Regions from separate parts of the Bradyrhizobium sp. CCBAU 45321 genome, predicted to be linked through region 1. Evidence: predicted binding sites of a transcription regulator. Region 1 holds the regulator's gene; the other holds the start of a gene.
What was found. Region 1 encodes LexA, which represses DNA repair genes until DNA is damaged. Its sites were predicted from a motif close to TGTTCNNNNTGTGTTCNG; they were not measured.

Region 1 (4,021 bases):
ATTGTGGAACCTGATCACTTTGTGCATTTTTATACAGAGTTCCGGGAACGGAATACCACCTTTCGGACTCATGAGTCCGTTGGGACTTCTACATTGGACTGATCGACGTGCTGGGCAAGACCTATCTCACCAAGCAAGCCTCTCTCCTGCTCGAATTCGCTAGAACCACCTCGGATTCTGACCTCTCCGCCAAGCTGATCAGCAAGGCCGCCGACCTGAAATCCCAGGCCGATCCGCTGCCCGACAAAGATCAGGGTCCCAAGGCGCCCGACGTCGCGGATTTCAGTCCAGGCGATCCGACGGAGCGTTGACCGATGCTGGCCGTGGCGCTCGTCATTCTCGTCCTTGCCATGGCAATCCTCGTTCCGGTCTGTCTCGCCTTCCGCATCATGCCGCGGCGGAGTTGAGCCGACCTCCTCCACCCCGCGATCACGCAGGATAAATCATCCCGCGTGCTGCTTTGCCTCACGCCTGCACTCGGCTAGAACTCTCGCCGCCCATTGACTGATGTGCTCAGCAGGAGTTCGCCCGTGGCCCTGATGCCGGTTTCTGACGCGCTTGCCGCGGTGTTGGCCGGCGTCGAGCCGCTGGCTGAACAGATGGTTTGCCTCGACGAGGCCTACCATCGTGTGCTCGCCCGCGATGTCGCGGCGCGGCGCACGCAGCCGCCGGAGGCGATGTCGGCGATGGACGGCTATGCCGTGCGCACGGCGGACGCGGCATACGATTCGAGGTTGACCGTCGTCGGTGAGGTCGCGGCGGGCCGGCCGTTCGCGGGAAGCGTCGGCCCCGGCGAAGCCGTGCGGATCTTCACCGGCGGCGTCGTTCCCGACGGCGCCGATGCCGTCGTGATCCAGGAGGACACGGCTGCCGACGGCAAACATGTCACGATCAAGGAAGCCGCCATTTTCGGCCGGCACATCCGCCCTGCAGGCGTCGACTTCCGCGAAGGAGACGTGCTGCTGCGCAAGGGAATCCGTCTCACCGAGCGCGATCTCGCCCTTGCCGCCGGAATGAATCATCCGCATCTCGCCGTCATCCGCCGCCCGAGGGTTGCCGTTCTCGCCACCGGCGACGAGCTCGTGATGCCAGGCACCACGCCTGGTCGTGGCCAGATCGTCTATTCCAACGGCTATGCCCTGCATGCGCTCGCCCGCAGCGAGGGCGCCGAGACCATCGACCTCGGAATTGCCGCCGATACGCTGGAGGCGACGTCCGCCGGCATCCGCAGCGCGCGCGAGAGCGGCGCCGACATCCTGATCACGACCGGCGGTGCGTCGGTCGGCGACCACGACCTGGTCCAGCAGGCGCTCAAGGGCGAAGGCATCGCGATGGCGTTCTGGAAGATCGCGATTCGGCCCGGCAAGCCGATGATGCACGGTCGACTAGGCGCGATGCGCGTGATCGGCCTGCCCGGCAATCCCGTGTCGTCCTACGTGTGCGCCTTCCTGTTCATGGTGCCCTTGATTCGCGCCCTGTCGGGCCGTTCAGCGATTCATCATCAGCGCGAGCGCGCCGTGCTGGGCCGCGATCTCGCCGCCAACGACCAGCGCGAGGATTATCTGCGTGCGCGGCTGGAGGTGCGCGACGACGGCACGCGCGTCGCCCTTCCCGTCAGCCATCAGGACTCCTCCCTGCTTGCGAATCTCGCTGCGGCACAGGTACTTCTCGTGCGTGCACCGTTCGCGCCGAAGGCCGAGGCAGGGACGCCTTGCGAGGTGCTCCGGCTGCCCGTCTGAGCCGCCCAGCCACACGCATTCCGCGAGTTTGGCCGCGTTCACCATAAATTAAGCAGTTGCGGAACACATATCGAACATATAGTGTCCGTTCATGATTTGTTTCGAGGATGTAGCGGCTTATTGCCGACTTCATCGTCTCGGAATCGAACGACATCAACCGGGGGACTTTGGTCGAGATGTTGACGCGCAAACAATACGAGCTTCTGCGGTTCATCAGCGAGCGTCTGAAGGAAAGCGGCGTGCCGCCGTCCTTCGACGAGATGAAGGATGCGCTCGACCTGCGCTCGAAGTCAGGCATCCATCGCCTGATCACTGCGCTCGAGGAGCGCGGCTTCATTCGCCGCCTGCCCAACCGTGCCCGTGCCATCGAGGTGATCAAGCTGCCCGAGCTCCAGGCCGCCGCCGGCAATCGCCGCGGCTTCACCCCGAGCGTCATCGAGGGCAATCTCGGCAAGGTGCGCGCGAGCTCCAGCCCGCCCGCGGACGAGGGCGAGCGCCCGGTCGCGGTGCCCGTGATGGGCCGCATCGCCGCCGGCACGCCGATCGAGGCACTGCAGACCCGCAGCCACACCATCAGCGTGCCGCCGGACATGCTCGGCTCGGGCGAGCACTACGCGCTCGAAGTGCGCGGCGATTCGATGGTCGAGGCCGGCATCCTCGACGGCGACATGGCGCTGATCCAGCGCAACGAGACCGCAAATACCGGCGACATCGTGGTGGCATTGATCGACGACGAGGAGGCCACGCTCAAGCGCTTCCGCCGCCGCGGCGCCTCGATCGCGCTCGAGCCCGCCAATGCCGCCTACGAGGTCCGCATTCTTCCGCCGAACCGCGTGAAGATCCAGGGCAAGTTGATCGGGCTTTACCGGAAGTACTGATACCGGAAGTCTCAAGCGCCGCGCGCGCTTCGATCGGCATCGGCGATCCAGGATCGGAGCGGATACTTGTCCGCTCCGGCTGGACGGTTTCTCTGGTTCTGCGCCGGCTGTCCGGTCCATCTTCCCGCGCGACATTCGCCCGCGCAGGCGCGCAGCCATTTCTGCTTCGCCGGTAGAGTTGTGCCGGCAGTGCTGATAGCTCCGGCCGAATGCAAGGACGCGAGGTTTGTTCCTATCGAATCCGGGAAAGATAATGTGATCGCGTGCTGCGAACGCGAGCCGCAGATTTGCCCATAACCGAGCAGAGCGTTGTATGCTTCCACTCTGATAGAGGCCTGCGCCTCGAAAGAGACGCGGGTCGCTATCCCAGCATGAGGAGCACCCGATGTGTGACTACAGCTTGCATGCCGTCGCGACGCGCCCCGCCGTAGTCGGCGAGACGATCGTCACGACAACCTTCCGCGGCACCTCGACGCGCGGCTTCGCTTCTGAAGCCGATCCCTCCGTCGCGGTCTGTCTGCTGCCGGGAACGGAGCTCGCTTTCGCCGACGACGTCCGCTACGACAACCGCTGGATCTGGACGCGCACCGTGAACTCTCGCGTCGGCAAGTTCGGCAAGATCGACCCGCACATTCCCGATCGCCATCATGACGCGATCGAATTTCCCGACGGCAAATATGTGCTGGTGACGCAGCTCGTCGAAGGCCAGCGCGCGACCGTGCTGCAATTGCCGGTGACGCAGCCGGCCCCCGAGCGCGAGCACAAGCCGCAGACCGTCGCCGACACGCGGCCCACGATCACGCGCCTGCCGATCGGCTGACGCCCTTCGGCCGAAAGGCCGAGCCCGGGATTGAAATTGCCGTCGCCGGCCGAGGCCGGCGAGCCCGGTGGGTTTTTGTTTCAGGACATTCGATCGGCGAGCCCGCCGCCGCGCCTCGTCGCCGCATGAAGTTTGGGCCGTCCTGCCTGAATTTTGAACGTTCGCTCCGCAGCCAAATGACCGATGCTGCAGTGGCTTGAGGCGGCGGACAGGCTCGATGAAGACCTTCATTCGCGTCGTTGAACTCTGGGTACCCGACCGGACGCGCATGCGGCTGGAATTCGGCGGCGGCCTCTACGACGAAGGGCTGTCCGCGTTCAAGGCCGTCAGCGAAGAGCTGCACTTCGGATATGACGAGGGACTTCCAGGCAAGGCCTGGGCCTGTGGCCACCCCGTCATCCTCACGAAATTCGCCAACTCCTATTTCAAGCGGACCGATCAGGCCGCTGCGGCCGGCCTCACCTGCGGCGTGGCGGTGCCGGTGTTCGCGGGCGAATTCCTGCAAGCCGTGCTGGTGCTGTTCTGCGGCGACGACGAGGCGCACGTCGGCGCGATCGAACTCTGGCACAACGATCCTGATCTCT
Region 2 (4,021 bases), on a different contig from region 1:
CGCCGCGGCGTAATATTGCTGGGCTTCCTCGTTGCGGCCGAGCTGGTCGAGCACAGCGCCCTGCGCCGACAGGATGCGCCAATCGGGATCCTCGGGCGAATGCGCCCGGCCGAGGACGTCGAAGGCCTGCTGGAAATTGCCGTTGTCGGCGAGCGCGCGGCCGTAGCCGGCGAGCAGCGCCTTGTTGCCGGGACGGGCGAGCACGGCCTGCTCCAGCACTGCGACCGCCTGCGCGCGCTGGCCGCTGCCACGCAGCGCCTTGCCGTATTCGAGAGCAATGGCGGGATCGCTCGGCTTGGCGCGATAACGCTCGCGAAGTGCGTCCATCTCCGGCGTGGGGTCGGCCTTGCTGTCGGACTTGCCGTCAAGCTTGGCGGCGGACTCCCGCTTGCCGCCGAGCGCACCGGTGACGTCGTCGATGCCGGCCGTCTGACAGCCGCCGAGGGCGAGGATCAGGACGGCGGAACACAGATATCCCGCCGGGGGAAAGGCGAGGAACGAACGCTTGGGCATACTCTGATCACTCGGCAACTGATCAGAGATGCTTACCGATTAACGCTAAAGTCCCGTTAAGGAGGCGCGTCTGTTGAGGTTCAGTCGACGAACTCGGCACCGAACTCGCAGCCGATGCGCCAGCGCAGGCGGCATTGGCGGGAATAATCAGGCGCGAAGATGATGGTGAATTGCGGCGGCACTTCCAGAAATTCCGCCACCACTTTCACGCCGCCATCCGAAATATCCGTGATCGTGCAATCCCGCGGCAGCGAGCCCGCGCCAAAATGGATCTTGGCGAGGCGGCTGCACACCCGACGTTCGCTTCTCCGGCGATTTGCAAGCATTTGAACTGTTCACCCGTTAGACCACGGCCCATCCCGCAGCCCTAGGAGTAGCGGACATTCGTTGGAATGTGCTGAGGAGAGGAGGTGGCATTCGAGACGTAGTGTCGGGACCGCGTTTACGCCTGGTTAGGATTTGACTGGGCCGCCAGGCGATTGTTCCCGTATTGTTCTTGCGGAAACGGCCGCGCTCTGCTACCCCTAATTGCAGCAATGGGCAGGCTGGTTCGGCATGGTTCAGCGGGTTTCTACCGTCGCCTTTGAGGGGATCGAGGCCCGCGCGGTCGACGTGCAGGTGCAGGTCGCGCCCGGCCTGCCGGCCTTTGCCATCGTCGGCCTGCCGGACAAGGCAGTGTCAGAGGCGCGCGAGCGGGTGCGCTCGGCGCTGATCGCCTCGGGGCTGGCGCTGCCGGCGCGGCGGATCATCGTCAATCTGGCCCCGGCCGACCTCCCGAAGGAGGGCAGCCATTACGACCTGCCGATCGCGCTCGGGCTGATGGCCGCGATCGGCGCCATCCCGCCGGATGCGCTGACCGGCTTCACCGTGCTCGGCGAGCTCGGCCTCGACGGCTCGATCGCGCCGGTGGCCGGCGTCCTTCCCGCCGCGATCGGCGCCAATATGCGCGAGGAAGGCCTGATCTGCCCGGCGTCCTGCGGCTCCGAAGCGGCGTGGGCGAGCCCGGACATCCAGATCATTGCCGCACACTCGCTGATCCAGATCGCCAACCATTTCAAGGGCACCCAGGTGCTGTCGCGGCCGACGCCGAAGGTGCACGAGGCCGCCGCCTCGACGCTCGACCTGCGCGACATCAAGGGCCAGGAAAGCGCCAAGCGCGCGCTGGAGATCGCGGCCGCCGGCGGGCACCACCTGCTCATGATCGGCGCGCCGGGCGCGGGCAAATCGATGCTGGCCGCGCGCCTGCCCTCGATCTTGCCGCCGCTCTCGCCGAGCGAGCTGCTCGAGGTCTCGATGATCGCCTCGGTCGCCGGCGAGATCGAAGGCGGCGCGCTGACGGCGCGGCGCCCGTTCCGCTCGCCGCACCATTCCGCCAGCATGGCCGCGCTCACCGGCGGCGGCGCGCGCGCCAAGCCCGGCGAGATCTCGCTGGCGCATCAGGGCGTGCTGTTCCTCGACGAATTGCCGGAGTTCGATCCGCGCGTGCTGGATTCGCTGCGCCAGCCGCTGGAGAACGGCGAGGTCGCGGTGTCGCGCGCCAATCACCGCGTCACCTACCCTGCCCGCTTCATGCTGGTCGCGGCGATGAATCCCTGCCGCTGCGGCAATGCGTTCGAGCCCGGCTATGCCTGCAAGCGCGGCCGTATCGACCGCTGCACCGGCGATTACCAGGCGCGCATCTCCGGTCCTTTGATGGACCGCATCGATCTGCGCATCGAAGTGCCGGCGGTGACGGCCGCCGACCTGATCCTACCGCCGCCGTCGGAAGGATCGGCCGAGGTCGCCGCCCGCGTGGCGGCGGCGCGCGACATCCAGCTGGCGCGCTATGCGGATGCAGGCCTGCCCCATGTCCGCACCAATGCCGAAGCCCCCGCTTCCGTGCTGGAGGAGATCGCAAAGCCGGACGCGCAGGGTCAGAAGCTGCTGCGCGACGCCGCCGAGACCATGCGCCTGTCGGCGCGCGGCTATCACCGCGTGCTGCGGGTGGCGCGCACGCTGGCCGACCTCGACCATGCCGACAAGATCGGCCGGCTGCACCTCGCCGAAGCGCTGTCCTACCGCGCACTCGCGGAGGATGTGCGCCAGCTGGCTTGATCATTCCGCGCATCAACCCGGCGGTAACGACTTTCCTTTACGCTCTGCAAACCATAAGGCCCGACGCGTTTCGGTTGTGAGTTCCCCGGGGCCTAGCGAGTAGAGCGTCATGTTGCGTTTCAAGTTCCTGGCCTCGGCTGTTCCCGTGCTGGCGGCTGCGGTGTTCGCCCGCGCCGAGATCGGATCGGTGTCGCATCCCTGCATCGCGCTGGGCGACACATCGGTCGAGCTCACCTCGCTGTTCTGGACCGCCGGCGTGCATGTCGCCTTCACCGACGATCCCGCGCAGGCCACGGTGCGGGTCCAGATCACCGAGGATGCCGACGCCGCGGATTTCGCCGTGGTCGACGACGGCCTCGGCTCCGAGCCTGACACCTGCCAGGCCAGCCCTTCGACACGTCTCGTCTCGATCGCCGCGCAGCCGGTCGACGGCGGCCAGGTGGTCTATCTCTCCAGCGAAGGACCGGCGGATTACCGCATCTATGTGCGCTCAAAGACGTTCTCGCCGCGCGAGGCGGCTGCGCTGATCGTCGGCGCCCGCGGCGGCCACGGCCGCTTCCAGGCGGCATCGCTTTAGAGCTTTGTGTTTGAGCATGATCTCCGCGCAAACGCGTCCCGCGTTTGTCGCGAAGGAAAACCGCTGCACACTTTTCCGGATCATGCTCTGACCCGTTAACGTCTCGTCAACCCTGTTGGGAGGCGGCGCCACCGCCGCAATTTGTTCGCAAGGTCGGCGGGCCATCGTCGCACGCGGCGGCGGGGATTTCAGGCAAGGGTCGGTTGCGATGGGTCGGACGTTCCGGATCAAGGTGCGCATGCGTCGTTTCAGGCGACGGCATCCGAGGCTCGCCTTCGCGATACGCTCCTTCATGATCTTCTCGGCGACGTTCGGCGGCGCCTATGGTTTCGTCTCCGGCAGCCGGTCCGACAATTCCGGCTACGATCCCCACACCTTTGCGATCGGCGCCAGCTTCCTGTTCGCGCTCGCCTGCCTCGGCCTTGCGACGCTGAGCATGCGCCTGCGCTTCGTCAACAAGCGGCTGCGGACGCTCGCCGCCCACAACGAAGCCCTGATCGACCGCAATTGGGAGCTGAAGGAAGCCGAAGAGCGCGCCCGCAGCCTGTTCGAGCAGCAGGGCGACCTGATCGTGCTGCGCGCTACCGACGGCCGCATCACCTTTGCCAACGAGGCCTATTGCGCGCTCGCAGGACAGGCGCGCAGCGCGCTGGTCGGCACGCGCTTCGATTTCGACGTGCTGGAGCAGGGCGACAGTGCCCGCGAGAGCAGCGGCACGCGCATCCACGACCAGAAGATCGCAACCCCGCTCGGCGCGCGCTGGATCGCCTGGCGCGAGGGCTATGTCCGCCTCGATGCCGGCCAGCCCGCCGAGTTGCAGAGCGTCGGACGCGACGT

Region 2: the regulator LexA is predicted to act here: its motif matches at 994-1,011, upstream of ACM43_RS24020 (YifB family Mg chelatase-like AAA ATPase).

Annotation. Positions count from the first base shown of each region.
Region 1 is NZ_LFKZ01000014.1:43,587-47,607, reverse strand. Features, by position in the region: gene ACM43_RS01900 (hypothetical protein) at 108-311, shown strand; gene ACM43_RS01895 (molybdopterin molybdotransferase MoeA) at 531-1,739, shown strand; gene lexA (transcriptional repressor LexA) at 1,916-2,617, shown strand; gene ACM43_RS01885 (hypothetical protein) at 3,003-3,437, shown strand; gene ACM43_RS01880 (GAF domain-containing protein) at 3,655-4,021, shown strand, end outside.
Region 2 is NZ_LFKZ01000126.1:133,477-137,497, reverse strand. Features, by position in the region: gene ACM43_RS24030 (tetratricopeptide repeat protein) at 1-513, opposite strand, end outside; gene ACM43_RS24025 (PilZ domain-containing protein) at 594-839, opposite strand; gene ACM43_RS24020 (YifB family Mg chelatase-like AAA ATPase) at 1,069-2,607, shown strand; gene ACM43_RS24015 (hypothetical protein) at 2,717-3,184, shown strand; gene ACM43_RS24010 (PAS domain-containing hybrid sensor histidine kinase/response regulator) at 3,393-4,021, shown strand, end outside.